4 regions of the Paenibacillus sp. FSL P2-0173 genome follow, and region 4 is predicted to be linked to each of the others. Evidence: riboswitches for the same ligand, from Rfam matches in the RefSeq annotation. Region 4 holds a riboswitch; each other region holds the start of a gene.
The links. A riboswitch is a leader RNA that binds a small molecule or an ion and turns the genes downstream of it on or off. The one in region 4 is predicted to bind thiamine pyrophosphate.

Region 1 (7,778 bases), on a different contig from region 4:
CGTCCTGCCTCAATATCTACCAGCCACAATTCCCGAATGGGAAGCTCTGCATAACGTTTGATGAAGCCTTCTACTAATTCTGGTGTATAACTGGAACCTCCGCCAATGGTTGCAATCTTTATGCCTTTTTTCATGGTTAGTGCCTCCTAAGTATGTTTTTTAACCGCTTTCTTAAGCACAAATTCACTGTAATCCCTGTAATGCATTACAGGTCAAGCGCTTTTAAAAAACTTATTTTGGGAAGGTGACAATTATAGGGCGGGCACTACGAACATGCTGAACACGAACATGCTAAAATAGAAAGAACGAGGTGAGAAAAATGGCGAATATTCATGAAATTGCAAAGCTGGCAGGTGTATCCTCGGCTACGGTGTCCCGTGTCATCAACAACCATCCGTACGTAAGTGAACCGACAAGACAGCGTGTGCAGGAGGTCATAGACCGACTGGATTATGTTCCTAATCTAAATGCGGTATCTTTAAAAAAAGGCATGACCAAGCTCATAGGGATTATTTCACTTTCTTTTAATGATTCATTGGGTTTATTTGTGCGTGGATTTACAATGTATGCCCAGGAGCATGGCTTTAATATAGCACTGTTTATTACGAATGGGGAGAAGGGGCGAGAACTTGAAGCGCTGGAAATGTTGCGGAGAAAGCAACTGGACGCCTTGGTCTGTATGATTCGTGTTAATGAGTGGAGTGTGATTGAGCACTATACAAAATATGGTCCGATTGTGACCTGGCAGCGTGTAAACATTGAGGCAATCCCGTCTGTATTTATGGATCAGTATCAGGGCTATACGATGGCGTTGGAACATTTGTACGCCCGAGGATATCGGAAAATTGTGAATGTGTACGGCAGCATGCGGGGGTTGAACACAAAAGAACGCATTCGAGCTTATCATGACTTTTGCGAAAAATACGATTTGGATGCTGAGGCCTTCCCGCATTTTTATGATTTAAATTCAATAGAAGCTGGTGAACAAATAGCTCATTGGTGGGCAGAACGAGAACAAACAGATAGACCGGATGCCTTTGCCTGTTCTACCGATTATTTGGCAGCAGGTCTTTTGACTGAAGCACGGAGACTCGGTGTTTCTGTACCAAGCGATTTTGCAGTAGTAGGCTTTGATAACACCGAAATCTCGCATTTGCTTGATTTAACTACGATTCATTATCCGATAGACAAGCAAGCGGAGAATGCGTTCATTATGATTTGCAATGCCCTTGAAGGGCTGGATGAAACGATACATCATCTGGAATTCAAATTAGTAGAACGAGCGACCACCTGATTCCAAAAGGAACTTCATGTTAGTGGTTATTAATTACCATATTCAAGTTTATATAGTAGGAATAATGGAAGAAAAATGTTGACACATGTTAATAATTGGTGAATAATTTGAGGTGAAAGTATAAAATTTGGATTTTTTGTATGAAGGGTGGTTATGACTTGGGACATACACCTACGATTTTGGCGAAGTTAGAGGATTATTTAGGGGAAAATAATTTGACGCTGGCACAATTTGCCGAATATTCAGGTGTTCATCAAAGAACACTTAATAATTGGATTGCCAAGCATCGTCCTGTTGCGATACATCAGCTAGATCGAATCACTTGGGCTATGGGACTACCAGAAGGTTTTTTTTACGAACTATACATAGATAACTACATCATTGAGCGTTCCCCGGATTGGAGGCGAATTGAGCCGTTGTTGTTTCGCTGTGCGGAACTGGACAAGTTGGATGCTATCCAGCTTGTAGTGGGACATATTATGGACAATCTTCTATATTCCCCAAAGTTATTTGATGCAGCAGAAAAATTATTCGCACAAGGTCAGCACAATGCTGCATTGTTGCTCTACGAAGGGATTGCGGAAGGCGAGAAGTACCAGCACTCTGAACGCTTGGCTGTCTGTCAGTATCGTCTGTTTACCATTCAGGTAGGGAACAATCAGATCCGAAATCTCAAGGCGGCTACACGATTTGAACCCTTTGTGGAACGTCTGAATGAAATAGATCAACTCGATGCGTTAAAAGATTTGGCGAATGTGTATCGTTCTCTGCGTGAATGGGACAAGCTCGATGCAACTGCTCGAAAAATGAGAGCCAAAGCGGAGATCCAATATTCTTTGAAACATCAACAGAAAAAGCGAGAGTGGGAGGAGTCTGAACAGAGGCTGAGTCGCCCGATGTTTGTGTACATTACCTATGCTGATTTACTGTGTGCGAGTGTCTGTGAAGCGCAAGGCGATTATCAGCAAGCATTACAATTTACGTACGCCTACTCTGATTTAGATTGGGTGATCGAGACAGACCAGGAAACCCAACACTGGGTCAACTTGTTCAAGCATTGGGCAGAAGGTAATACTTTTGTAAATAGACTCCTATCTGGAGATACCAATGTGCTTCCTCATTATGTTGAATATATTGCATCCACATCAATCACTACCGAGAATGAAAAGCTATCCAAGTTGCTGAACGTTATGATTGCTGCTAACCGATATGCAATAGATATCAATGATATCCTTTCACGTTTTGAAGTGGAGATTAATTCTTTTGCTCTGCTATCACAATCTACTGATATGTACACCCAACAAGTGATGCCGGATTATTTTGCATGGTTTGGTTACGAACTGGCTTATTACTATTTAAGGCGGGGAATGTACAATGATGGCTTTAAACACTTAATATATGCACTGGTAAAAGCCCACCTACTAAACAATGAGACTTATTTTATAAACTGTACAGGGCTTTTTGCACATTTCCAAGCACATGCGCTTCCCGAAACAAGGGAAGAGTATTTCAAACTATTAGAAAAGGTGTGGTTAGACAATGTTGAAAAAAATGATTCTGCTGGTCATCGCAGCTAGCTTCTTGTTTATTTTAGCAATGCCTGTTCAGTCGCATAACCAAAATCAAAGAATAACGCCTCACGTACAAATTGGAGGTGCTTAAACGGCTAGAAACAAAGACAATTCTCACCGACTAGTTCAAGTTTGGGGAGTTCAGCGACTATTAGAGATCAAACCAAATAAGGTTAATCTCTAGGTCAGAATTGGCATGTATGCTCTATATTCATTGGATTTCTTTATGAAAAGGGCCTCTGTTCCACTTAATTAGTGGAAACGGAGGCTCTTTTAACGTGGATTTAGGGGCATCTTTGTTTATGCAAACTTTTGGGATGTTCTTTTTTTGTTAGGCGCATCATTCGAAAATCCAAAAAACGTCTTTTTGTCATAAAATATGACATATAGGAGGGATCATGCTGATGAACCAAGGTGTGACTTTACTTTGTGTCGAACGAGCTAGGAAGAAACTGTACCAGGTCCAGAAAAAGTATGGATTTTTAACACATCCCAAAGTAATAGAACAATCTAAAAAGCTGGATGATCTGTTGAATCATTATCAAACATGTAGATCGGATCATTGAGAAATGATACCATATTTTTCTTTAATTCCTTGACCGCACCTCTAACCTGTTCTGACTGTGTCACGGCTGAAATCACCGCCACACCATCTGCACCTGCACGTGCGACTTCCTCAACACGGTCCACTGTAATACCTCCGATCCCAACAATCGGCACATCAATTCCCGCTTTACGCATCTCATATAAAATTGCCGGTCCCTGTACGGCATGGGCATCATCTTTCGAGATGGTGGGATAGATGGGTCCGACGCCGAGATAATCAGCACCTTGCAGGATGGCTCGACGTGCTTCCTCAATGGTATGGGCAGAGACGCCTAGAATTCGATTTCCGATTCGCTCGCGGACGGATTCGGCGGATTCATCGTCCTGACCGATGTGAACACCGTCGGCGTCGAGTTCAAGAGCCAGCTCCACATCGTCATTGATGATGAAGGGGACACCAGCGTGACGGCACAGTTCCTGTAGCTGGCGCGCAAGTTCGAACATAGGAACGCCCGTTAACGCGCCGAGACCCTTTTCCCGGAACTGGACCATGGTTGCGCCGCCAGCTAGAGCCTCTTGCACGACCCAGCCTGGTTCCGCGAGGCAATTCACGCTTCCAAGCACCAGGTACATCTGTAGCTGGCGGCGCACCACCTCTGACAACATTCTACCGCTCATAGCAGCACCTCCTGACGACGTTGGTAGGCCCAATGATTGGTGGGTCCATGTCCTTGTCCAAGCTGCAAAGGTTCCTCAATCGCTGCCTGGATGAAGGCTTTGCCATTCGAGATAGCCTCCGGTACAGACATCCCTTTCCCTAATTCCGCGGTAATCGCTGCTGAGAAGGTGCATCCTGTTCCGTGTGTATGAACAGTCCGTACTCGCTTGCCGCTCAGCTCTGTAAAGGCGGTTCCGTCAAAGAGTAGGTCCACAATCTGTTCGCTGCTCTCGCTCTCGTCAGCGTGGCCACCCTTGATCACAACGAATTTTGATCCCATACTGCTAATATGTCTCGCAGCCTCGCGGCGATCCTCCATCGTATGGATACTGATCCCTGTCAGGGCTTCCGCCTCCGGGATATTCGGTGTAACGACCAGGGCCAAGGGGAGCAGGTCGTCCTTCAGAGCCTGCATCGCTTCTGGCTGCAGCAGCTTTGCGCCTCCCTTGGCAATCATCACGGGATCGACGACAACCTTTTTCCAGCCGAACTTTCGAATCTGCTTGCTCACAAGACGGATGATGCCCGCATGAAACAGCATGCCAGTCTTCAGGGCATCCACTCCAAGGTCTAATCCTACAGCTTCGATCTGTTCCGCTGTTGCTTCCTGTGGCAGCGGATATACGCCGTGGACCCCTAAAGTATTCTGTACGGTAATGGCCGTAATAGCCGACATGCCGTAAACGCCAAGCTCCTGAAAGGTTTTGAGATCGGCTTGAATCCCGGCCCCGCCGCCACTGTCCGAACCGGCAATCGTCAGTGCTCTGGGTACACGAACGTCTGTCATCGCGCACCACCTGCTGTGGTTGTTCCGGCTTCACGGACAGTGACATGCCCCTCTAGCGAACCTGTATGTAGTTTGGCGAGCTCGTCGAGAAAGGCAATCTGGAAGCTGCCGGGCCCCAGCTCTGCGGTACGTGCTGCGGCTCGGGAAGCTGCTGCACCGTAAAATGCCAAGCCTGCTGTACCTGCGAGCAGCAGGCTGGGTTCAACAGCTGCAAAGGCACCTAACACAGAGGTCAGCAGGCAGCCTGCTCCGGTTACCTTCGTGAGCAGCGCGTCTCCACCGCTTATCATTCGTGCTTCGGCCCCATCGGTGATGACGTCCTCTTTTCCAGTAATGACAACCATTGTATTGAGCGTTTGAGCAGCCCGAATTGCCAGATCGACATTTCCGCTGTCAGCACTGTCACCAGCATCTACGCCTTTAATCTCACGCGCTTCTCCAACAAGATGCGCGACTTCGGCTGCATTGCCCCGCACCAATGAGATTTTGACTTCTCTCAGGATTCGCAGTGCCGATTCGGTTCTAAAGCTCGTTGCTCCCGCACCGACCGGATCTAGCAGGACCGGAACACCGTGTGCATTCGCCGATTGTCCAGCAATGATCATGGCATCCACCAGTTCGCGGTTCAGCGTACCGATGTTTAACACGACGGCTCCCGCTATTTTTGCCATGTCTGCTACTTCCTCGGGTGCATAGGCCATCACCGGGGAGGCGCCCAATGCATACAGGCCGTTGGCCGTAAAGTTAGTGACTACCACATTGGTCATATTGTGAACGAGGGGTTTGCTGTTTTGTACCTTCGTCAGGAGATCCGAATAACTTTTTTCCCATGTACTCATAATGATTATCCTCTCTATAGTTGGTGGTTCAACAGGGCATTAACTGTACTTCACGCATCGAATTGCCAGGCTGACTATTCCAAGACCGCTTCCTGTATCTGGACCGGCCATTCTTCCTGCTTATAGGCCATGTCCCAGAACTTATATTCCAGCTGGCAGCTCAGTATAAAATGCTCAATCATCCGCTCTCGCTCAGCAGCCGTTGCGCCTTCTGCCCAAGCATCTACACGTTCTCGGAACTTGAGTGTTGTATCATCAAGCTGGTCTCCATAGAAGCCCATCCATTCATAGAACGGATGAGACTCATCCGGCTTTACTTCATCCAGCAGCCTGCGACCAATCTCGGCATAGGTCCACATACATGGCAGCAGCACAGCCAAGATCTCGCCCAGGCTGCCCTCATGCGCAACCGTCAGCATGTGACGGATATAGTGATGGGCCGACGGAGCGAGCGGATATCCCTGCAACTCTTCATAGCTCACCCCTGCGACAGCACAGAAATTTTGATGCGGATGAACCTCGCTGTGGAGAATAAAAGAGATTTGTTCATTAAATACAGCCATGTCCTCCCGATTCGTGCATTTGGAGATTGCGATGCCGTATATCCGCATGTAGGCGTTCAAATATTCAAAGTCCTGTTTTACATAGTGAATCAGCTGTCCCCTTGTCAAACTTCCTTCAGCAATACCTCTCACAAAGGGATGCTCAAAAATCGCTTGAAAAATGCCGTCCGCCTGCCGACGGAGTTCTTGTGTAAAACTCAATTTCCCCACCTCCATTAAATTGAAGAGCAAGAAGTCCTGTAAGAATATAATTCCGGAACAACGCTAAAAAGCCGCCCCGGAAAAATGGAGCGGCTTCAACAATAGGCCCAATGCGCAAAAAACGCTTGAAACCTTATATACGAAGGCTCCACTTTCCTACGCTAGTACGAACTAGATCAGGTTCAAAGGGTCCAAGATACGCTCTTGTCTCAGCCATAGTGGCTCCCCTAGTGGACTTCTATTCTTTTGACTATTACTGTACATTCGTTCATATGCTATGTCAAACATAGTGTACAAAATATTAAATTTCCTCTAGTTAGGTGTTTTGGGCTTAGTGAGGGTGATGAATTACACTTTCCACTGCTTTGACCTTGGCATATTTCGGTTTCCACATTGCATCTTGTATAGCTTGTTCCACATCTGAAATGTGCGCCTGCGCTACCTGATCCTGAATCGCGGCTTTTGCAACCGCAATCGCAACAGCGTACGAAACTTCGCGTAATTTTCGGATATGAGGGAGTAGCGCACCGCCAGGCGTATTCGAATCTACACCATTGGCAACAGCAACTGCTGCCGCTGTAAACATCGCAGGGGTAATCCTTTTGGCTTTAACCACAATCGCACCCAGACCCAGTCCCGGAAAAACAAAGGCATTGTTCGCCTGTCCAATCTCAAAATTTGTATCGTTATAGGTAACGGGCTCAAAAGGACTTCCGGTTGCGATCAGTGCTCTGCCATCTGTCCACCGGATCAAATCCTCGGGTACTGCTTCTGCAAGGTTTGTAGGATTGGACATGGGCATAATGATCGGGCGTTCTACATGCTTCGCCATCTCCTTGATGATTTCTTCAGAAAAGGCACCTGCTACACCGGAAGTTCCAATCAATATCGTAGGCTTCACCTGACGGATGACCTCCAGTAGCGGTATTTTGCCGTCACCCGACCGGGTCCATGAGCTGACTTCATCCTTTTTGCGCACATACGGTTTCTGATACTCCAATACGTCTTCCATATCTTCCGTTAACAGCCCGCGATAATCAAAGGCCCAAAAGGACTTGAATGAATCATCTACGGAAAGGCCATCCTCGATCATAGCGCCCCGAATTTGATCAGCGTTACCGATCCCTGCAGCCCCTGGGCCGAAAACAAGTATTTTTTGTTCACGCAGCGGAGTCTTGGTGACACCCACCGCCGAAAGAATCGCAGCCAGGGTCACTGCTCCTGTACCTTGTATATCATCGTTGAAGGTGAGTATGCTT
Region 2 (7,778 bases), on a different contig from region 4:
CTATATTGGCTGTTTTATGCGGAGTGGTAATCAACAGTCTTATTTTGGATATGGCCATTAGCCGGATGGAAAAAAGGCTACTTGCACAGATGATCGAATTATTCGCCAATGTACGTCATTATTACCATCAGCACGGTATGGTGGAGGAAGCCATATCCGAAGCGGCCGATTTAGCTGAGGCAGAGGCTGGGAGACACGCACGACTCATCCATGAGGCGCTAACAGATGTTGATCCGCACGAAGCATTGGAAAGATACTATGAGTCGGCTCCTAATCGATTTTTAAAAGCTTTTGCCGGTATCTCATATATGGTAATGGAGTTTGGTGACCGGGTTGATGAGGGGGGCTCCATTTATTTGAAGGGGCTCGGCAGTCTCGCACGCGAAATCCAGTTGGAGTTGCTGCGAAGAAATAAACTGGACTATCTGTTAAAAAGTCTAAACGTGATCGCACTGGCACCTGTTTTCTTTACGACCCCAATCGAGACATGGGCGAGATCCAGCTTTCCATCCATGGATGAGTTTTATCAGGGAAAATTGGGTTATATAACGAAATTGTCCGTTTATATTGTGATAATCGTATCTTATTTCCTGTTACAGAAACTGCAACAGACCGATGAGACAGGATATCGTGCGGGTAGAGGCCGGAGGGTTTGGGAGCAGAAGCTATACCGTTTTCCCATCATTCGTAATGTGGTGGATTCTTTAATTCCGCGTCAGCATATGTCTTCTTATTTCCAAATAACCCGTCTATTAAAGGAAAGTGGTGCGGAGGTTAAGCTGGAGTGGCTCTACATACGCAGAATGGCTCTTTTTATCGTAGGATTGGTGCTCAGCATCAGTACGATATTTTTTTTACATGAAGCTGAGAAAACGCATATCCTTCACGCCCCAGTACAATCAGGTCAAATGTTTGGACGTTTAAGTCCGGTGGAGCAAAAAGAAGCTTCGAAGCAGAGTGAGATTGATCGCAAAATCATGCATTCGCTGAACATGAGGGCGAACAGCACATACGAACAAACGTACGTTGTTTTAGAGCATAATGCTAATGGAACTGCTACTCCTGAACAGCTATCCACAAATACTCGGCGTATCCTCCAAAAGCTGAAAGATTGGAATGATGAATACATCAAGTGGTGGGAAGTACTGATTAGTTTGATTGTTGGGTATGTAGCCTATCAAATGCCTATGCTTTTATTATATTTGCAACGAAAAATGCGTCGGTTGGATATGAGGCATGAGGTGTATCAATTTCAAACGGTTATTTCCATTTTACGGGTTATGGAACGAATGTCTGTCGAGGAGATATTGGAGTGGCTGAACAGATTTTCAGTTATATTCAAAAGATCTCTGCAAAAATGTTTGCTTCATTATGAACACGGGCCAGAGGCAGCTCTCGACTTGCTAAAAGAAGAGGCACCTTTGCCGGAATTTCAACGTCTAGTGGACAAGCTCCATTTGTCTTTGGGTAAAATTACGATTCGAGAGGCCTTCGATGATTTGGAATCCTATATGTCCTACTATTTCGAACAAAGAAAACAGGAGTATGAAAAAATAATAGACAGCAAGGCTATCTGGGGGAGGATGATTGGTTTTGCCCCGATGTATGGTCTTATCTTTTTATATTTGGTGATTCCGTTGATCGGTATGAGCTTTGTTCAAATGGATAACTATTATGAGCAAATACAAAAAATTCAGTGAAAAAGTTCTATTATGACTAATACAAAATAACAAGCTAAGGAGAGAAAAATAATGAATAACGCATCAACAGCTTTAAAGGTAGCCGCTGGGATATTTTTGACCATCGCTCTAATTACGATTGTAGTTATACTGTTTATTTCAGCCCAGGAGGCGACTAAAACGGCACAAAACAATTTTGCTGATATCCAGACCGAATTGTCTCAGGCCTCTTTTACGGTATATGACGGCACAACGATTAGCGGTTCCCAGGTGACCAATGCGCTGCGGAAGTTTCAGGGGAAGGACCAATTCGGCATTCAGATTAAAACCGGCAAAAATATGGCAGGCCAGTGGTACGGTAATGCTCTGAACATTAGCCCAGACAGTGAACAGTATGGCGCCGTGAATGGCGGCAGTGATAAGACTGGGAAAATCACGAATACGCTTAATGAGAAAGAGAATGAATACGTAAATCCAAGTGGCAAATTCAAGGCTGAAATCGTCAAGGACAAATCGAACGTTGTCCGTGGATTGTTGTTTACCCAGTCCTAAGCACTACAGTAAAGATAATAATCATAAGGGGGATGAGAGTATGTCTGATCACGCTTCAAGCATGCTGCGGCTTGGTGTGTCAGTTATTCTGTTCATAACCGCATGTGTAACGGCAGCAGACTTGTCCAGCCAGCTGGATGGTGCACTGGAATTAAGATCACAGCAGGAAGAGCATTCTGAAGGGCGAATAGCCCGTACTGCTGGGGTGGGGTTGCCGGAACGGATAAAAGGAACTCAGGTAATGCAGGCAATTCGCATGAACTTACAGGAGGGGATTTCGATTCATGTCGACGGGACAGAGTACGATGCGTATTCTGAACCGTTTGAGCCTGATGTATCGACCTTAGATGCTTCTTCTTTATATTCCATATACCCACAGCGTAATGGGAATGGGGACATAACATCTGTACGTTTTGAGAAATTGGGGGAGGAATGAAGTGGTTCAAACAATATCCAAGCTGCTAGGGGCGCTGATCGCTGTATTGCTTTTGTACATCGTACCCGCAGCTCAAGCTGCTGAACGGCAGGAAGATATATCCGGGTTAAATACATATCATTCAACTGTACGTTTTGTTGATATGGTAAGAACCAAAGGTTACATTACACCGACGATGTATAACGATTTTATGCGTGATCTGGAATTGACAGGCAATATGTACGAAGTTGACTTGGAGCATATGCACAAAAAGTATGTACCGGACTATGCAGATGCCGCGAAGCCAGACAGTTTTCTGGGCAATTATGAAACTGTATATGATGGGTACTATAATCCGCAAATCTTACCTGTACTGTTTCCTGACAATCAGCAGCCAAAATCAGATCAGCTACGTCGGTATACCTTGATGGCCGGGGATTATTTTACGGTCCGGCTACATAATACGAATCGGACTCCTGCGGACTTGTACAAATCATGGCTTCTCGGTGGGGCAGATAGCGGAAAGCCGGCAGTTACAGCTTCTTACGGGGGCATGGTTCTGAATGAAGATTACTGATTTTGCAGTCATATTTATACTTTTGTTTTTGCCCTTTGGTGTAGTTAGTGACTTACGGGTCCAGAATCAGCGTGAAGTGCAGCAGCTAGAAATGAAATATACGTCGGCTCTCCGTACCGCAGTTCAGGATGCAGGGGTTATGCTCTCACAGAATGAACGTCAAGAACGCGAGGCCGGATACGGATCGGATAAGTTTTTTCGTGTAGATAAAGAAGCAGCGCTGCACACGTTCCTGCACACCCTTTTTCTTAATGTAGGCATTGATGGGGATATAGTAGCACAACGTGCATTATTGGATTACATACCAGCCATTGTAATTCTAGATTATGACGGTTATTATGCGTTCACTTCAGAAGCCTATACCGACGAGCATGGACAAGCTGCCATAGGTCCCAAATGGAGCGAAAAAAAGCCATATGCCTATGTTGATTCAGTAGGCAACAGTGTGGGGTTCACCTTGGATAATTATGTGCACGCATATGATGCGCGGAATCACAGGTGGGTGGAGGGCTTTCAAAAGGAACTTCAGGACCAGACCCCTATATCTTTACTGAATAATTCAGAAACTTTTGAGCAAATACGTCGTTCCACCATCGTTCGCAGCGTCCAAGAGGACCTGGCGCGAATTATTAATGTCCATAACGAAAAAGCTGCACGTAACGGCATAACTTATACGTTCACGCTACCGCTCATTCCGCAAGAGGAGTGGTACAACACAGTAGATGATGTGGGTCTGATCGCGTTTATCCAAGGCATTCCGGTCGGAGACAGGTATTACAATAACTATGGATTTGGTGGTGGGAGAGTCGTTAGAAAGCAAGACATTATAGGCGGCATAGAACCAGATACTGGGATGAAATATTTTTATAGAGATTCATGTCCAGCTCCCTTTAAAGCGAGTGAACGTTTTGCGGATGAAAAATCTGCAGCAGCTGCGGGATACTTTGAGTACAAATGTTATAATGGCTTAAAATAATCACCTTCATGGGTGGTTTTTCTTTTTTTAGGCAGATCCATATCAAAAACCTTAAAAATCGCTGTTTTCCATATTCCGATATGGTTGCAGAATGTGCTACAATAAAGCTTTGAAAGAAACGAAATGCATATGAAATAAGAACAGTCGGCAGCGCCGATGACAATAAGGAGCCAAAAACAGCTTATGAGTTTATTGACTGTAGAAAATGTATCTCACAACTTTGGGGACCGCGCATTATTTAAAAATGTTTCCTTTCGATTGCTTGCGGGGGAACGTGTAGGTTTGGTAGGAGCTAACGGTGTCGGTAAATCGACACTCATGAACATTCTGACTGGAAAATTGCTTAAGGATGAGGGTAAAGTGGAATGGACTCCACGTGTACGTTACGGCTATCTGGATCAGCATACCAAGCTGACACCGGGCAAAACGGTACGTGATGTTTTGAAAGACGCTTTTCTTCCTTTGTTGGAATTGGAAAAGGAAATGATGCAGATTACTGACAAAATGGGGGATGCTTCTCCTGAAGAGTTGGAAGTGCTGCTGGAACAGATGGGTGAAATTCAGGAGCAACTGGATATGGGGGATTTTTACCTCATTGATGTGAAGGTTGAAGAAATGGCGAATGGACTAGGTCTGTCGGCCATAGGACTGGACCGGGATGTATCTGCACTTAGCGGTGGGCAACGGACAAAGGTGCTTCTTGCTAAGTTGCTGTTGGAAAAGCCAAATGTCCTGCTGCTGGATGAGCCTACCAACTATTTGGATGTAGAGCATATTGAATGGCTTACGCGCTATTTGAAGGATTATCCCTATGCTTTTATTCTTATTTCACATGATACTGAGTTTATGAACCAGGTCGTTAATGTTATTTACCATCTTGAATTTGCCAAGATGACCCGTTATTCAGCTAACTATGAAAAGTTTCTTGAAATGGCGGATCTGAACAAAGCTCAGCATATTGATGCTTATGAGAAGCAACAGGACTTTATTAAGAAACAGGAAGATTTTATTCAGCGTAATAAAGCGCGTGCCTCTACATCAGGCCGAGCAAAGAGCCGTGAAAAGCAACTTGATCGGATCGAACGTATAGATAAGCCTGAAGAAGCTGCGAAGCCAACCTTTCAATTCAAAGAAGCACGTGCAAGCGGAAAGACGGTATTTGAGGGTATTGATTTTGAGATTGGTTATACGCATGCCCTTTTGCCTAAAATGTCCATGACGATTGAACGTGGCGAAAAGATTGCTATTGTTGGCTACAACGGTGTCGGTAAATCGACATTGCTCAAAACCATATTGGGAAAAATACCGCCAATCAGTGGAAAAACCTATCAAGGTGATTTTTTGCAGCCCGCTTATTTTGAGCAGGAAGTAAAGGCGGAGAAAATTACACCGATTGACGATGTGTGGAATGAATTCCCACATTTGAACCAGCATGAAGTACGAGCGCATTTGGCGCGTTGCGGTTTAAAGAATGAGCATATCACGCGTCCGCTATCTGCGCTCAGTGGTGGAGAACAGGCTAAAGTCCGTCTTTGCAAACTGTTAATGCGTGAAAGCAACTGGGTACTGTTCGATGAGCCTACCAACCACTTGGATGTTAAAGCTAAGGATGAGCTGAAACGTGCCTTGAAGGAATACAAAGGGACCGTATTGCTTGTATCTCACGAACCGGACTTTTACGAGGATTGGGTAACCAAAACGTGGAATGTGGAAGAGTGGTCAAGTAAAGTTAACTAACATCAACTAAATCCAATTCTGCATATTTCACACGAAGTGGGGTTTGCAGAATTAGGAAAATATGCTAAGCTATCTTTAGCTTATACAATAAAATAGTCACACTAGGGGAGCCGCCCATGCGGCTGAGACGGAATAAATGGATTTCGGACCCTTTGCACCTGATCTGGGTTATGCCAGCGTAGGGAAGTGAGCGCCGTACAAACAAGGCAACACCATCTTATTTTTGTTTGTGCGTGGGACGATACACGTATACGGATATCATTGTCCGTTCGATTATTGGACGTTCGTTAAACCACTTCCTTGGGGAAGTGGTTTTTTTGCGTTTCGTTCACTTTAAGTTGTTCGAGCTTCCGTAGACGATTCACATACAATCCTCTTTCATTACTGCTGGTAGACGTGACTGGCTAAGCTTAGATCTTTTAGTCCAATGTGAGGTGAAGACAAAATCGAATTACACGCAATTTCGATGGAAAAGGGCACTTTTGCACAAGCAGCCCAAGTGGCTGCTGTGATTTGTCCGTATGTTCATTATGTACACGCACGTTTAAAACAGAATGGTGCCTCTGCATTGCTATCTTTGACTCGCAGCATGGTGGAGCAGGGAGTTCCTTTGCAACAAATTGTAGTAAATGATCGTGTGGATGTAGCTTTACTTACTTTGGTTGGAGCCGTCCAGCTACCAGCTAATGGATTACCTGTAGCGGATGTGAAAAGCCTACTTCCAAAGGGTACACGCTGTGGAGTATCTGTGCATTCCTTGAAGGAGGCGCAGACTGCCGAGCGGGTAGGAGCGGACTATGTACTTTATGGTCACATATATGAGACCCATTGTAAGCCCGGTATTGTACCACGGGGTTTAGCTCAGCTTGAACATATTTGCAGGCTGTCGAACATTCCGGTGATCGCGCTGGGCGGCATACAACCGCACCATATCCCGGAGCTTTATAGGGCCGGAGCAAGCGGAATTGCGGTGATGTCTGGTATATGGGAGGCTGAGTCGCCCGTTGCAGCTGCGCTGGAATACAGGCGAATGGCAGATCTTGTAGTTCACAACCTGTAGCGAGAAAACGAGAGTAGAGGCAAGCTGAAAGCAGAATGGTTTATGGAGAGGAGACACGGAACAAATGCCAAAGATACACACAGAGGCAAGAGCGATAGGACACGCTGAATGCTTGGTCATAGGTGGAGGTGTCATCGGCAGTTCCATTGCTTACCATGTGGCCAAGGAGGGAAGAAGTACGATCATGCTGGAACGATTGATCCCGGGTGAGGGAGCCTCAGGAGCAGCGGTTGGAATGCTGGCAGCGGAAAGTGAAGAGTTCACCGACTCTGAGCTGGCACGGTTTGCTCGCATAAGTCGAGACGCATTCCCTGAGCTTGTCTGTGATCTGGAGCGTTTGTCAGGTATTTCGGTGGAATTCCGTACAGAAGGATTTGTGACTCCTTTCCGTACGGAAACTGAAGGCCAAAAACGCTGGAAAGCTGCTAAAACGCGAGAGGATGATTGTCCTATCTGGTGGGATGCGAAGGAATTGGCCCGACGAATTCCAGGTTTGGATGAACAAGCGATCGGGGCAATATATCGTTCAAAAGAGACACAAGTGGCTCCTGTCCAGCTTTGCCGTGCTTATGCAGGTGCTGCTGCGGTGCTGGGGGCAACGGTATGGTCTGGTACACAGGCAGAGCAACTGGTCATACAGAATGGTCGAGTTTGCGGTGTTCGAACAGATAGTGGCTTTTTTTCCTGCGATCAGGTCATTATTGCCGGAGGCTTGGATAGCATGAAATTGCTAGCGCAGGTTGGATTTGAATATCCACTTTATCCGGTCAAGGGCGAAGCGG
Region 3 (7,778 bases), 200 kb from region 4:
TCTTTTAATATTCGCTGACATTCGTTAAATGGCTCCTCGTTCTCCTGTATGTAATGAAGCTTCCCCAGTTCCACAACATACTGGGCTAACTCCTGTTGTTGTCCATCCAGTTGCGCCGCGCGCTCCTTCAGTGTGGTGAAATATTCTTGCTCATTGTTCTCTTGATGCATATTTCGTTTCCCCCTCTACCATAGGCCTCCAGCCAGCATTGTGAAGCGTATAAATACAATCTCATTCCCATCCTTAAGTGACAAAGGAGCATCCAGTTCAATAATTTCCTCGTCACATACAAAAACTCTGTATAAACCATCTTCAAAAGCCTGCATCGCCGTGTTCACAGCATCCTTAATATCCGGGACACCCTCATTATATATGGAACCGAATCCTACTTTGCCTATCTCGCCTTGTGCCTGAACTTCCTCTCCCGTGAGGAACGGAATCAGCGCGACACTCTCCTGCTTTTCCCGTAGCTTTTGAACATTCAGAGCAACGGTTGCAGTAATCAAATCTCGCAATGTTTCTGGAGCAGGACTCAGTTCTAATTCCTGTCGTGCGAGTGCGGGCTTGCGCTTTCCCAGACTTTTTACAGTTACAAACAGCTTCATGTCGTTCCCCTTCCTTTTTATTCACGCTTTTGGCCCGTTGTCAGCTGAATTTTTTGACCCATATAAAAACACCGTTAACGAAATCGAAAACGAATGTTTGTTCGTATATTTATTTTAATATGTTCCTTATCATTACTCCATCGCCCTTTATGACCAAAATTCGCAGCGGTGTAACACCCTAAAATCTTAAAAAATAAGACTTTATACCCTGTTTTCGATCATTCCTTTCCATATTAAGGATGAAAAAAAGACCTGCACAAGGGAGACCATCTGTTCTTCACAGACTTCCTTCCATTATACAGGTCGTATTTCATCATAAAACGATGTTTCAACATACTTATTTCTGGATTTTGCAAAATTCGATTCCAGTCGCTCCAACGTGCAAGATATAGACGAACTAAACCATTTCGATCTATATCTTATTCATTGGAAGTCGCTTATTGGATTTTTGCAAAATCCTCATTTATTTAAAATGCTGGAACAACGCTGTCCTTGTAATTATCCTCAAAAAATTTACGTACTTCCGGTCCAGTCATTCGCTTTGCCAGCTTTTGAATAGCATCGGAATCTGCATTATCCTTACGCGCTACCAGATTAATGGCAAAGTGCGTATCGTCTTTTTCGGTAATCAGCGCGTCCTTCTTCGGTGTCAGACCGAGCGGCTTGGCATATGCGGGATACATGGCAGCCATGTCCACATCATCCAGTGACCGCGCCAGCATCAACAAATCCACTTCTTTAAACACGAATTTTTTCTTATTCTCAATAATATCAGCCTGTGTAGCATTATAGCCTACGCCTTCTTTAAGCTTGATCAAACCGTTTTGCTCCATCATTACTAAAGAGCGTCCGGTATTGGCCGGGTCATTGGCAATAGCAATGGTCGCACCTTCGGGCAGGTCTTTAATGTTCTTGTATTTTTTGGAGTACGCGCCATAAATGGCATTGTAAATTGGTTTTACCGCTACCAAATCGGACTTGTTGCTTTCATTATATTGTTGCATAAAAGGAGCATGCTGAAAGAAGTTAGCATCCACTTCATGGCTTGCCAATGCGTTATTCGGTTGGATATTGTCTGAAAGCACGACGATTTCCAGATTGACTCCGTCCTGTTTAAGCAGCGGCTTCACGATATCCAGCACATCTGTCATCGGTGGGATTAGCGTTGCTACTTTCAAGGTCACTTCTTTTTGGGAAGTTGCTTCTTTAGACTGTGTTTCTGGAGCAGCCTGCTTTTGACCACCGCATCCGGCAACCAGTAGCATAACGACAGCAAATAGTGTGAGTAGTTTCAAGTTCGTTTTCATGTTGTTTTTCCGACTCATTTGATGAGGAACCTCCAAGTAAATTGTGATTGGGAAGATAAAAATGAGTTACAGTACAGCCGCAGCCGCTTCGCGTGCAGATTGTTCTTCCGATCGCTGTTGAAATGGGATTCTCTCTGATTTATAACACAATTTATAGGTTAGAATCCCATTTCAAAGGCGAACGCTGACGCTTCTCCAGAACAATTCTGTCCGCTCCGCTTTTGAGGTACTGTAAAGTCATTTTTATTTCCCATAGTGGGTGGTGCAAGTGTAGCGAAAAGTTACATTTTTGCCCTATCGCTTGTCGATCCGGCGGGATATGGTGCTTCCGGTGAACTGGATCGTTTGTACGAAAATAATCATGACGACGATGGTGAACGCCATCAAGCCTGTTTCAAAACGCTGGTAACCGTAGCGGATGGCAAAATCGCCTACCCCGCCGCCGCCCACAATGCCCATCACCGTGGAGTAGGAGATGAAGCTAATGGTGGACGTGGTCAAACCCAGTACAAGCCCGGAACGAGCTTCCACGTACAGAAATTTAAAAATAAGCTGGAGGGTGGATGCCCCCATAGAAGTAGCGGCTTCAATTACACCCTTGGGCACCTCAAGCAATGATTGCTCCACCAGCCTCGAATAATAGGCGATGGCCACCACTGACAAGGGAACCGTTGCAGCCATCGTGCCCAGCGCCGTCCCTACGACCAGACGTGTAAATGGAATCATAAACACGACGAGCAGCAAAAACGGGAACGAGCGGATGACATTGACCACACTGTTCAATAAGGTGAACAGCAGTCGATTTTCATATTTTTGCCCTTTGCCGCACAAATACAAAATCGTTCCTGCCGGAAGCCCTAACAGTACAGCTGCTGCGATAGAAATCCCCACCATGATAAACGTCTCCCCGATGGCTTTCCATATCTCTGACTGGTATTGCACAATGATGCTCAGCATTTCATTCATCAGCTTCACCTGCTTCCGCTGTTGAACCTACCGCAGCGTCAACTACACGTTGCGTTGAAAGCAGCTGCCCATCCCGCATTTCTGATACACGGGTACAAATATTGCGTACCACGTCCATATCGTGCGTTACGATTACAATGGTAACTCCCAGTTCCCGGTTGATCTCCCGTAACACGCCCAGAATATCCGCGGTCGTCTGCGGATCAAGCGCCGAGGTCGGCTCATCACACAGCAGCACCGCAGGTCGATTCGCCAGCGCTCTGGCTATCGCCACACGTTGCTTTTGGCCTCCGCTCAGTTGTGCCGGATACTGTTCTGCTTTATCAGCTAAACCGACGAATTGCAGGCATTCGCGCACACGTTCCACTCTCTCTTTTTTCGCGACACCTGCCAGCTCCAACGACATTGCCACATTTCCACTGACCGTCCGATTGTGAACAAGATGATAATGCTGAAAAATCATCCCTATCGATCGCCGCGCTTCACGGAGACGTTTTTCCGGCATGCGAGTCAAATCTTCCCCGTTTACAACCACGTTTCCCTCATCCGGCCTTTCCAATACATTCATCAACCGGAGCAACGTAGACTTACCGGCACCGCTGGCACCTATGATACCGTGAATTTCCCCCTCCTCCACTTGAAGGGACACGGATTGAACCGCATGAAATTGGCCGCTTGAGGTGGTATAATGCTTGCTTACCTGATGCAGCGTAATCATGAAACCTGGCCTCCTGATGATCCATTTCTCAGGGAAAATGTAATAAGCCCGCCAGCCCAGGCGGGTCTGTACGAGCCGTCAATTCCCATTGCATTAATATACCACAGAGCAGAAAACGGGCAAAGCCTTTTGACAACAATTAACGTACATCCCACACCCCCACGTAAGGAAAGCAGATACCGAGTCCCCAAGCCAGCGTAAGCATGATGACAAAATAGAATATGAACACAATATCTACAGCCGAATAGCCAATCGCATAATAATACGTGCGTTTGGTTTCATTGGTAAAACCCTTGGCTTCCATGGCAATAGCAATTCGCTGTGCACGCCGGATACTTTGAGCGAGCAGCGGAATTGCATACCTGCGAAGCGTGGCATACATATTCCATTTGGACACATGCTGATGTAAACCTCGAATACGATGGGCTTGTCTCAATGCCTGGAATTCCTCCACCATCATGGGCATCAACCGCATGGCTGCCAAAAAGCTATACGCATACTTCGGAGAGAGCCTCCATTGCTGCATCAGTGAATAAAAAAGGTCCACTGGACGAGTCGTTAAACCAAACAGCAACCCTACCGCCGCCATACTCAGCGCACGAAAGCCCAGATGTATACCCCGATAAAAGCTTTCCTGCGTAATATGGATCAGGCCCCATGTCCACCAGGTCGTCACCCCTTTGCCGAACATCATCATGCCCGTTGAGGTTGAAATAAACACCAATATAAAGGGAGATCCATACAGCAGCAGCCGCTTCCATGGATGGCCTGACCAGACAAGCAGCAGCAGCATAGCACACGCAACATTAAACATGACATTCGGATCATGAATGACTATAACGACCACAAACAGTATGGAAAACATAACGAGCTTTAGGCCCGGATTCACACGATGCAGCCATGTTTTATGATGGGGAAAGGACAGGTTCATACTGTAGTTCCCCTTTCTGAATCCGCCATATATCGGTACAATATCGATGGACAATTTCTGGGTCATGCGTGACCATCACAATGGCCGTGCCTGCCGCTCTCAGCTGCTCCAACATATCCAGCATGACAAAGGTATTACGCGCATCCTGCCCAAAAGTCGGTTCATCCAGCAGCAGCACTTCCGGCTCACGGATCATAGCCGTAGCAATACTCAACCGCCTTTTTTGGCCCAATGAAAGCTGATACGGATGACGCTCGTCCAGCCGCTCCAGTCCGAACTGTACGAGCATCCGATCGACCCGTTCCCGGCACTGTTCAATGGTGAACAAGCTCTTGGGTAACGAATACTCTAGTTCCTTTCGTACGGTGTGTGCTACGAATTGCAGCTCGGGATTTTGAAACGCGAACCCGATACGCTCTGCCAGTTGTTCCGTACTGCCTGCCTCAATTCCGCGCACGCTATAACGTCCCTGTGTGCGAAGTAAGCGCATCATGGAGAGCAGCAGTGAGCTTTTGCCAGCCCCGTTTTCACCGACCACGCCAATCCAGTCGCCAGGCTTCACCTGCGCATGCTCCACATAAATCACTGAACTTAAACCGCGGAGGCCACTAAAATGTTCCAGCTCCAGCAAATCAATCCCTGTACCATTCCCCGTACCATTCTGCTGTGTCACTGATTCACTCCAACGCGGCGAAGACGATTCACTCCATACTCCCGGGTACCACACGCCATACTCGGACAATGCCTGCCGCTGCCCATGAAATACTTCTTCCGCCCTTCCATCCGCAATGATCTCCCCTTGAGCAGAAAGCACCACAATCCGGTCCACATCATGGACAATTTCATTAATTTTATGCTCCACGATCACCAGTGTCTGGTCTACCGAAATGTTTCGAATGGTATCCCACACCTGTGTAGTACCTTCCTCGTCCAACAAAGCCGTGGGCTCATCCAGAAAAAGCACTTCTGGCTCCATAGCCAGCACAGACGCAATCGCCAGCCGCTGTTTCATTCCCTGTGACATGCTGCCAATGGGCATGTGTATATCATCCGTTGATAGACCAACCTGTATCAGCAGCTCGCGAATACGGGATCGCATCTGCTCACGAGGAACCTGATTATTTTCCAACACAAAAGCCAGTTCCTCGTCTGCATATGACATACAAAACTGCGTATCAGGATCTTGAAATACAATACCTGAGACACTTGGGATTACAGCAGCATCGCATTTCATAGGCACTTCTATCGTGCGTGGAATCAGACCGCTTAACACTTGGAGCAGCGTTGATTTACCGCATCCACTCGGTCCCAGCAACAGCAGCTTTTCCCCCTTGCGGACAGACAAAGACATATTGTGAAAAAGCAGCTCCTGCTCACCGGGGAATTTCAACCGAAGACGGGTGATCGAAGCCACCACATCTTCGGTTGCCTGGCTCATCAATCCAGCCCCTTATAATCTTGTTCCGTTGCGGGTCTCAAACTTCGCGTGACTCCGGTTACCTCCAATGCCCTAGCCAGATAGAACGCGAATACCCCGGCAATCACAATGCTGCCAATCATGCGAAAACCGATATACAAAACATAGTTCCAGGTCGAAAGCTGATCAATATACCCGTAGCTGAAGTCTAAAATCAGAGAAGCGACAGCCGCCCCGGCCGCAGCTAGCGAAGCAACCCACAGGTTTGCGTTCCGATACAGAAAAGCCGCAAAAAATAGCTCCGCTCCCAAGCCTTGCAGCAGGCCATAGTACAAAGTGGACATCCCCCATTCGCTTCCCAAAAAAGCACTGACCGTTGCCGCTGCCACCTCTGCCAAAATTGCAACACCCGGCTTGCGAATGATGAGATAAGCAAACGTGCCTGCCATAAACCACATGCCATACATCAGTTGCTCGGCGTGTAGACCGAATGGTTTCATCAAATCATAGGCAGGTCCCCATATTTTGTAGACTAACCCGAACACAACAGCGATCACAATCGTGACCAAAATATCAGTCAGCTTCAACCCTTTGGACGCTCTTACAGCAGTATTCATTATTGCGTGCTCCCCTTATCCTTATAATTGGCCTCTTGGCCATAAAAAAAAGCTTGTCTGGAGCTGAATCTCCAGGCAAGCTTTATGCGCAGTAAAAGGTGAAGCACCATACAAAACATCATTAGTCGATATGCCTTATATAACCAGTAGTCTAAGCTACTACACTGATACCAAGCCAAAGTCAGGGTCAAGGTAAAATGCTAGGACATACATTGAATCTATCGACAACCGCTAAACAAGCGGCATTCCTGTATAGTGTTCTTGGTTTCTCTACGCTGGCATTACCCAGATCAGATTTCACGGTCAGTGGCAAGGGCCACCCTCTCAGCCTGACTTTCTCAAGCTCCCGACAATGCTTTTTTAATTCACTATAATATATACCACATCTATGGCTTTGACAATCCTATAATCCGAAGAAACGTTTGGCTGTCTCCGTCGTGGCGATTTCAATCTCCATCATGCTTCGGCCTGTACATTCGGCAACCGTAGCAGCAATGTGAGCGAGATACATCGACTCATTACGCCCTTCTTTAGGCTTCACGGGCAAATTACGCGGGGTCAAAAATGGAGCATCCGTTTCAATCATCAGACGGTCCAAGGGAATATCTCTGACCAGTTCACGCAGATGTTTGCCACGCCGTTCGTCGCAAATCCAGCCGGTGATCCCGATATACAGTCCCATTTCTACATACGTATGCAATTCCTGTTCCGTGCCGGTAAAACAATGCACTACCGCTTTATCGACAAGCCCTTGATATTCCCGAAGCATAGCAACAAAATCCTCATGTGCATCTCGTTCATGCAGAAATAACGGCATATTTAGCTCACCCGCCAGTTGGATTTGCTCCCCAAACCATCGGCGCTGCACATCGCGCGGCGAAAAATCACGGTTATAGTCCAATCCGCATTCCCCTATGGATACGACCTGCGGCTGACTCGCCAGCTGGCGGAGCTGCTGAATCGTATCTGCGCTGCAGTCTTTGGCATCATGGGGATGCACGCCAGCTGTCGCATACAGCTTGCCCGGATAACGTGCTGCATACTGAGAAGCCTCCCGACTGCTGCGGACACTGGTCCCGGTAATAATCAGGGGTGAAATTCCTACAGCTGCGGCTCTCTCTACCACCTGTTCCCGATCCGCATGAAACGAACGGTGCATCAAGTTCACGCCAATATCAATTAACGGTGTACCCCTTTCCATCTCAATCCCTCCTTCG
Region 4 (7,778 bases):
CAGCCTTGTACCATGCGGCTACCATCCTTGGCAGGGAAGCTGACTTCCTCATAAGGCATGCTTTTGGCCTGCATCGGATTAGAGTACAGTGGTGCAACGGTGGGATTCGTAAGTACCCATGCGATGTAAGCATGCAAGGCAATAAAACAAAACAACAGAAAAAAGACGACCGACAGCAGCAGAGCAATCACAACGTGCTTGAACCGCAGCAGACGGGGATTAAAGAGTGGGGTGGACGGCTCCTGAACAGCGGTCTGTAGCTGAGCGTTGCGCTGGGATGTCGAAATCATGTAAGAGCCTCCTTATATAAAATTGATCTTCGTTTCATAGAATTTAGGTATAATTCCACTTGAAAATAGTAGTGTAGATCCGTATAGATACCTATTATCGTATGATGGGGATTATCCAAAGTCAACGCCTGAACCGGAAAAGTAAAAATGATGCAAAGAATTGTCGATGTTTGTTCTCGTTCTGTAATATGGTTGTCACAAAAACATCGGTTTACAGTAGCCGCGACTATTCTATATAATTTATGTAACCATGTTTCATAGTGTGAAACGAATATGGATACAAGAGGAGCGGTTCACGATGGAAGACCGTAAATTAACCGTTCGCGCTGTAGAGCGTGCACTTGATATACTGCTGTGTTTTACCGCAGATTCGGATCTTGGCCTGACGGAGATTGCCTCCAAAATTGGTCTACATAAAAGCACGGTTCATCGGCTGCTGACTACGTTGGAGGATCGGGGCTTTGTCGTTCGGAATGCCGAAACGGAAAAATATCGACTTGGCTTCCGCATTTGGGAGCTATCCACGCACTTGTCCCAAAGCGACGAGCCGGCGGTGTTGTTACAGCCTGCAATGGAAGGACTACGTGATCGTCTGGGCGAGACGGTCAGCTTGTACTTACGTGACGGCAGCATGCGTATTCGCATACAAGCCGTGCAGAGCAATCAGGCGATCCGCAGGGTTGCGCCTGTAGGTGCGCGTATGCCGCTGGCTGTAGGGGCCTCCAGCAAAGTGCTGGCAGCCTTTATGCCGCCGCAGGAGCTGGAAGCCCTGCTAAGCGGGGATGAATGGCCGTCCTCAGTAGACCCGGAGGTCTATAAAGCCCAGCTGCAGGACATTCGCGAGAAGGGCTATGCGACCAGCTATGAAGAACGGGAGCCAGGGGCTGCTGCTGTGGCTGCCCCAATTGTAAACCGGAAGGGACAGGTCACTGCGGCTTTATCTGTATCCGGTCCGGTCAGTCGGCTTGCACCCGAGACGCTACATGACTTTGCTCCGATTTTGATTGAAGCGGCGAAGGAAATGGGGCTTATGCTTCCGTAACAAGAATGAACACAGTTGAAGCAAGCAGAGTGATTTGATGGGGAGCGTCTCCTTGGTAAAGGGAACCTAGAAGGGTTGCCAAAGCCATAAATTTAAAGTAGTCTGGTAAGGATGGCGGGATATCTGTTATAGCCGCCTCATGTGAATAGAAGTATCACAGTTACTGGGGGAGCCTGTAATGCCGGGCTGAGATGGAATCGTGCAAGATTCCGGACCCTTTGCACCTGATCTGGATCATACCAGCGTAGGGAAGTAATCGGCCATTGAAATGTATACGCGGCTGCTGTCTACAGTGGCGCATTGGAATAGGATTATTCCACATGCGTACTGTCTGGATAGCTGCCTCGTTAGATTAGCCGGTTCCCTAGGGAACCGGCTTTTTTGCATAGATCAGCGCCACCCTGGGAATGGTTCCGGATCGGTGTGTCATTTCATCGAAACGGGAGGAATGGACAATGAAGCCGACAGAAGTAGAAGGAACAAAAGGAACAGAATTGAAATCAACAGAAGTAAGATTGGTAGGAACAAAAGAAGTTGAGGTAGAGAAGACAAACGGGGAGCAAGCCAGAGGGGTAACGCCCTTTCCAGGGAGCCGTAAGGTATATATTCAAGGCTCACGGCCGGACATTGCCGTGCCAGAGCGGGAAATTGCTCTTCATCCTACACATACGCCGCAGGGCACGGAGCATCATGAGCCATTGCGTGTGTACGATACGAGCGGTCCCATGACCGACGAAGCCTATCAGGTCGATATCCGTCAGGGCCTGCCTCCATTACGGCGAGCTTGGGCCCTGGAACGGGGCGATGTGGAGGCTTACGAGGGACGCGCCGTCAAACCGGAGGATAATGGACTGAAACCTGGCTCCAAACGGGAGACAGTTGAATTTCCCGGCGTGACCAACCGTCCGCTTCGTGCTTCGCAAGGTCGTACAGTGACGCAAATGCATTATGCGCGGCAAGGGATCATTACGCCCGAAATGGAATTTGCGGCGATCCGCGAAGGGGTGGAGCCTGAGTTTGTACGGCAGGAGTTGGCTGCTGGACGAGCCATTTTGCCTTCGAATATCAATCACCCGGAAAGTGAGCCAATGGTCATTGGGCGTCATTTTCACGTGAAGATCAATGCGAACATTGGTAATTCTGCGGTTACCTCCTCCATCGAGGAGGAAGTGGAAAAAATGACCTGGGCTGTGCGTTGGGGCTCGGATACAGTTATGGACCTGTCCACAGGCCGTAATATCCATACAACACGTGAATGGATCATTCGGAATTCTCCTGTACCGATTGGGACTGTACCGCTGTATCAGGCACTTGAAAAGGTGAACGGCGAAGCAGAAGCGCTGACGTGGGAGCTGTATCGCGATACGCTGATTGAGCAAGCGGAGCAGGGAGTGGACTATTTTACAATTCATGCGGGTGTATTGCTGCGGTATATACCGATGACGGCGAATAGAATGACGGGAATCGTATCCCGTGGTGGGTCGATCATGGCAGCCTGGTGCCTTGCGCACCATCAGGAGAATTTTTTGTATACGCATTTTGAAGAAATCTGCGAAATTATGAAAGCCTATGATGTGGCCTTTTCTCTCGGGGATGGTCTACGTCCGGGTAGCATCTATGATGCGAATGATGAAGCACAGTTTGCAGAGCTGGAAACGTTGGGCGAGCTAACGCAGATCGCCTGGAAGCATGATGTTCAGGTCATGATTGAAGGGCCAGGACATGTCCCTATGCATAAAATCAAAGAGAATGTGGATTTACAAATGGAGATTTGTAAGGAAGCTCCTTTCTATACCTTGGGGCCGCTCACGACGGATATTGCCCCCGGATATGATCATATTACCTCAGCCATCGGGGCGGCGATGATCGGTTGGTTTGGGACGTCCATGCTGTGTTATGTTACGCCTAAGGAGCATTTGGGTCTGCCGAATAAGGATGATGTCCGCGAGGGTGTCATTACCTACAAAATTGCGGCACATGCTGCCGATCTGGCGAAGGGTCATCCACGGGCACAGCAGCGGGATGATGCTTTGTCCAAGGCACGCTTTGAGTTCCGGTGGCGGGACCAGTTCAATCTGTCGCTTGATCCCGAGCGGGCCTTGTCCTACCATGATGAAACGCTACCGGCAGAGGGCGCCAAGGAAGCACATTTCTGCTCGATGTGTGGTCCCAAATTTTGTAGTATGCGCATTACGCAGGACATTCGCGCTTATGCAGCGGATAAGGGGCTGAACACTCAAGAAGCAGTAGCTGCCGGGATGCGTGAGAAGGCAGAGCAGTATCGGGATGGAGGTCAGTAAAACGAACGTGTGAGTTTAGGAAAAATGAATTAAAAAAGCCGTGGTTCTCTACAGTCGATGTAGGGAACTACGGCTTTTTAGCTTATGTAAAGCGGGATCTTGCAACCGGATAAACGGCGCCTTATTTTTTACCCATTTTTTCATTCAAAATGTCCTGAAAGCTGAGCTTCTTCTCCGAGCTATCTTCTTTCTTCTGCATACTCACCGCGTTGGCACGTTGGTATTGGTGGTGAAAGGGCATCAGGGTGTGGACGGTTAAGTTCATTGTATTCATGTAGGTCATTCCTCCAATTCCATATTGTCAAATTCAGATTGAGTTGCTTAGGACGTCTGTATAGGACTATTTGTATGTACTTGATGTCGTGATGCTATGTAGGTTGCTTGGTAATGTTTCAATCATTATACCCACATTTTTTCAAAGTAAAACGCTTTTGACATAAAACAGGAAGATGGTCATATGTGTCCAAAATGTCGATTAGGAGGATGGTCGTTTTAGAGGAAAATGTGCCTAGGTCTAAAACAAGGGCTAGAGGCCCGTTTTCTTAGTTTAGTAGTCGGGATTGTGTTATTTTGTCGAATAACCTTGTAAAAGGAGAATTTTGCGGAATCCAAGTCAGGATTGAGGCAGTCTGGTGGCGAATTAAAGTGTCAAAGTTGTATTGACTTTATGTTTGGTAGTAGATACCATGAACTGGTTGTCAGCGTATTTTGGCAACAAGAGTCAGCCAATCCATCTGGCGATTCATCCTTTGAAATGTTAGAGAAAGGATTAGAGCATATATGAAAAAAAGTATTGCAGATATCGCATTTATTATTCTGGGTGCGTTTTTTTTCGCGCTAGCTGTTAATCTGTTTGTGATCCCGAATGAGTTTGGTGAGGGGGGCGTTACAGGGGTTACGATCATTTTGTACTACCTGTTTCAGTGGTCTCCCTCGATCGTCAATCTGGTGATCAATGGCTTGCTGTTGATTGTCGGATATAAATTTTTGGACAAGAGAACGACCCTGTACACTATAATTGCGGTCGCTTTTAACTCGCTGTTTCTACATTTAACGGTCAACTGGCGGATTGATTCGCATGAGCCGACGATTAATGCTGTATTTGCCGGAGTTTTGGTGGGGGTCGGCATTGGCTTAATTGTACGTGTAGGTGGCACTACGGCGGGAACGGTCATTTTAGCCCGAATTGCCAACAAGTATCTGGATTGGAATATCAGCTATGGCCTGCTGTTTTTTGATTTGATTGTCGCGTTCTCTTCCTATTTTATTATTGGTCCAGAAAAATTGATGCTAACTATCGTTATTTTGTACGTTGGTACGAAGGTGATGGACTTCATGATCGAAGGACTAAACCCTAAAAAAGCGGTCATGATCATTTCGGAGCACCAAGATAAAATTGCCGAGATGGTCATCACGAAAATGGATCGTGGAGTTACCGTCCTGTCAGGCCACGGATATTACACTAAAAATCCAAAAGAAGTGCTGTATATCGTCATTAGTAAACAAGAGGTGTCAGCGCTTAAAAAGATAGTGAAAGCCATCGACACAGCAGCATTTATCACCATTCATGACGTGCGGGACGTGTTCGGAGAGGGCTTTTTGGATATTTCGAAGTAACTCGCGTGCGAAGGTAGGGTTATAAGAGAACGTGGCTAGAAGTCGGTCCTGAGGGATCGACTTTTTTTGTTTTATATAAATAAGATGAACTTGAAAAATGAACATCAAAACGGAGTAGGCGGAATGGTGCTGTACAAGCGAAGCACCATCCGACTGCGCAGTGGCGCTATAGGTAACTCTTAAGTTCGGTTTATATAAATAAAAAAATACCCCCGATTGCAGCTTTATCTGCAAAACGGGGGTTCTTCACATATGAAGTTCATAAACTTAGCTTTCGATCATTTGACGCAATACGGTTTGCAGAATACCACCGTTGTGGTAGTAGTCGATATCGACAGTGCTGTCCAGACGGGCAATTACCGGGAATTCGAACTTCGTGCCATCCTCGCGTTTAGCCACAACCGTAAGCTCTTGACCAGGCTTCACGTCATTGTCGATGCCAAGAATGTCAAACGTTTCACGACCGTTCAGACCCAAGCTGGACCAGCCATAGCCTTCCTGGAATTGCAGAGGCAGTACACCCATGCCGACCAGGTTACTGCGGTGAATCCGCTCGAAGCTTTCGGCAATGACAGCCTTAACACCCAGCAAAAGCGTACCTTTGGCCGCCCAGTCACGGGAACTGCCTGTGCCGTATTCCTTACCAGCAATGACGATCAGGTTTTGATCGGCTGCCTGATATTTCATGGATGCATCATAGATGGACATTTCCTCATCCGTTGGCAAGTATTTGGTCACGCCGCCTTCAGTACCTGGAGCCACATTGTTGCGGATACGGATGTTGGCGAATGTACCGCGCATCATGACCTCGTGGTTACCGCGACGGGAGCCGTAGGAGTTGAAGTCCTTGCGTTCCACGCCATGCTCCTTCAAGTACAGTCCTGCCGGGCTGGAAGGAGAAATGTTGCCTGCTGGTGAGATATGGTCGGTTGTGACCGAATCATTCAACAGGGCAAGCACACGGGCATTACGGATTTCCTTGATATCCTGCACGCCATCCTGAAGTTTTTCAAAGAATGGTGGATTTTGAATATAAGTTGATTTTTCATCCCATTCATATAGTTCGCCTTCAGGAACCGGAATGGAGTTCCATTTTTCGTTGGCAGTAAATACATTCTCATATTTACGACGGAACATATCCGGGCTGAGAGACAGGCTGATGGCTTCCTTGATCTCCTCGGAGGTTGGCCAGATATCTTTCAGGTAGACAGGCTGATTGTCCTGATCGTAACCGAGCGGATCATTCACCAAATCAATGTTCACTGTGCCTGCTAGCGCATAAGCGACAACCAGTGGCGGTGAGCCGAGATAGTTGGCTTTTACTTGCGCATGCACACGACCTTCAAAGTTCCGGTTGCCGGAAATGACTGCTCCAACCGTCAAATCATTGTCTGTGATGGCTTGACTCACTTCGTCAGGAAGTGGGCCGGAGTTACCGATACAGGTTGCGCAGCCGTAACCTGCTACATGGAAGCCGAGGGCTTCGAGCGGTCCGATTAATCCGGCTTTTTGCAGGTATTCCGTCACGACGAGGGAGCCTGGTGTCAAGCTTGTTTTAACATAGCCTGGTTTTTTGAGCCCGCGCTGCACTGCTTTTTTGGCCAGCAAGCCCGCACCGAGCATAACGCTTGGATTGGAGGTATTCGTGCAGCTTGTGATAGCTGCAATAACGACTGCTCCTGTACCCAACTCGCTGGTGGAGCCGTCCGGATGGGTCAGAGGAATCTTCTGTGCGATTTTTTCATCGCTCAGTCCATAGCCGCCTTTGTCCACCGGGGTACGGATAATGCCTTCAAACGTTTCTTTCATGCGGCTAAGCTCAACACGGTCCTGCGGACGTTTGGGTCCCGCGAGACTCGGTACAACCGAAGCCAGATCCAGCTCAATGGTATCGCTGAATACAGGGTCCGGCGTATCGGATGTGCGGAACATGCCTTGCGCCTTGTAATATTCCTCTACGAGGCTTACTTGCTCATCGGAACGTCCGGTGCTGCGCAGGTAGGCCAGCGTTTCCGCATCGACAGGGAAGAAGCCAATCGTTGCGCCGTATTCCGGTGCCATGTTGGCAACTGTCGCACGGTCAGCCAAGCTGATGTTAGCCAGACCAGGCCCGTAAAATTCCACGAATTTGCCGACTACGCCTTTTTTACGCAGCATTTGCGTTACAGTGAGCGCCAGATCGGTGGCGGTAGAGCCTTCCGTCAGACTGCCTGTCAGCTTGAAGCCAATCACATCGGGAGTGACAAAATACAGCGGTTGCCCCAGCATACCCGCCTCTGCCTCAATCCCGCCGACACCCCAGCCAACAACACCAAGGCCGTTAATCATCGTGGTATGGGAGTCTGTTCCCACGAGGGAATCTGGAAAGACGACTGTTTCGCCGTCAATGGTTTTGGTGGCGGCCACGGAGGCGAGATACTCCAGATTGACCTGATGGACGATACCGGTGGATGGCGGAACGGCGCGGAAGTTGTTGAACGCCGTTTGCGCCCAACGCAGAAAACGGTACCGCTCCTCGTTGCGTTCAAA

Region 1: another riboswitch for thiamine pyrophosphate. It lies ahead of tenA (thiaminase II); the one in region 4 lies ahead of thiC (phosphomethylpyrimidine synthase ThiC).
Region 2: another riboswitch for thiamine pyrophosphate. It lies ahead of MKX30_RS02180 (thiamine phosphate synthase); the one in region 4 lies ahead of thiC (phosphomethylpyrimidine synthase ThiC).
Region 3: another riboswitch for thiamine pyrophosphate. It lies ahead of MKX30_RS20320 (ECF transporter S component); the one in region 4 lies ahead of thiC (phosphomethylpyrimidine synthase ThiC).

What each region holds. Positions count from the first base shown of each region.
Region 1 covers NZ_JBBOYK010000001.1:1,943,133-1,950,910, reverse strand. The annotation lists gene MKX30_RS08570 (6-phospho-beta-glucosidase) at 1-134, opposite strand, end outside; gene MKX30_RS08565 (LacI family DNA-binding transcriptional regulator) at 320-1,294, shown strand; gene MKX30_RS08560 (helix-turn-helix domain-containing protein) at 1,453-2,871, shown strand; gene MKX30_RS08555 (aspartyl-phosphate phosphatase Spo0E family protein) at 3,264-3,431, shown strand; gene thiE (thiamine phosphate synthase) at 3,376-4,089, opposite strand; gene thiD (bifunctional hydroxymethylpyrimidine kinase/phosphomethylpyrimidine kinase) at 4,086-4,916, opposite strand; gene thiM (hydroxyethylthiazole kinase) at 4,913-5,755, opposite strand; gene tenA (thiaminase II) at 5,830-6,519, opposite strand; TPP riboswitch at 6,656-6,758, opposite strand; gene MKX30_RS08530 (NAD-dependent malic enzyme) at 6,851-7,778, opposite strand, start outside.
Region 2 covers NZ_JBBOYK010000001.1:539,356-547,133, reverse strand. The annotation lists gene MKX30_RS02210 (hypothetical protein) at 1-1,700, shown strand, start outside; gene MKX30_RS02205 (hypothetical protein) at 1,752-2,231, shown strand; gene MKX30_RS02200 (hypothetical protein) at 2,272-2,667, shown strand; gene MKX30_RS02195 (hypothetical protein) at 2,669-3,223, shown strand; gene MKX30_RS02190 (hypothetical protein) at 3,210-4,199, shown strand; gene MKX30_RS02185 (ABC-F family ATP-binding cassette domain-containing protein) at 4,383-5,936, shown strand; TPP riboswitch at 6,030-6,138, shown strand; gene MKX30_RS02180 (thiamine phosphate synthase) at 6,403-6,996, shown strand; gene thiO (glycine oxidase ThiO) at 7,061-7,778, shown strand, end outside.
Region 3 covers NZ_JBBOYK010000004.1:83,626-91,403, forward strand. The annotation lists gene MKX30_RS20285 (DUF4132 domain-containing protein) at 1-170, opposite strand, end outside; gene MKX30_RS20290 (hypothetical protein) at 186-605, opposite strand; gene MKX30_RS20295 (MetQ/NlpA family ABC transporter substrate-binding protein) at 1,073-1,930, opposite strand; gene MKX30_RS20300 (methionine ABC transporter permease) at 2,207-2,878, opposite strand; gene MKX30_RS20305 (methionine ABC transporter ATP-binding protein) at 2,871-3,596, opposite strand; gene MKX30_RS20310 (energy-coupling factor transporter transmembrane component T family protein) at 3,736-4,527, opposite strand; gene MKX30_RS20315 (ABC transporter ATP-binding protein) at 4,502-5,965, opposite strand; gene MKX30_RS20320 (ECF transporter S component) at 5,965-6,561, opposite strand; TPP riboswitch at 6,811-6,920, opposite strand; gene MKX30_RS20325 (TatD family hydrolase) at 6,965-7,762, opposite strand.
Region 4 covers NZ_JBBOYK010000004.1:284,748-292,525, reverse strand. The annotation lists gene MKX30_RS21245 (alpha/beta hydrolase) at 1-290, opposite strand, end outside; gene MKX30_RS21240 (IclR family transcriptional regulator) at 589-1,332, shown strand; TPP riboswitch at 1,488-1,600, shown strand; gene thiC (phosphomethylpyrimidine synthase ThiC) at 1,788-3,632, shown strand; gene MKX30_RS21230 (hypothetical protein) at 3,754-3,906, opposite strand; gene MKX30_RS21225 (YitT family protein) at 4,413-5,249, shown strand; gene acnA (aconitate hydratase AcnA) at 5,517-7,778, opposite strand, start outside.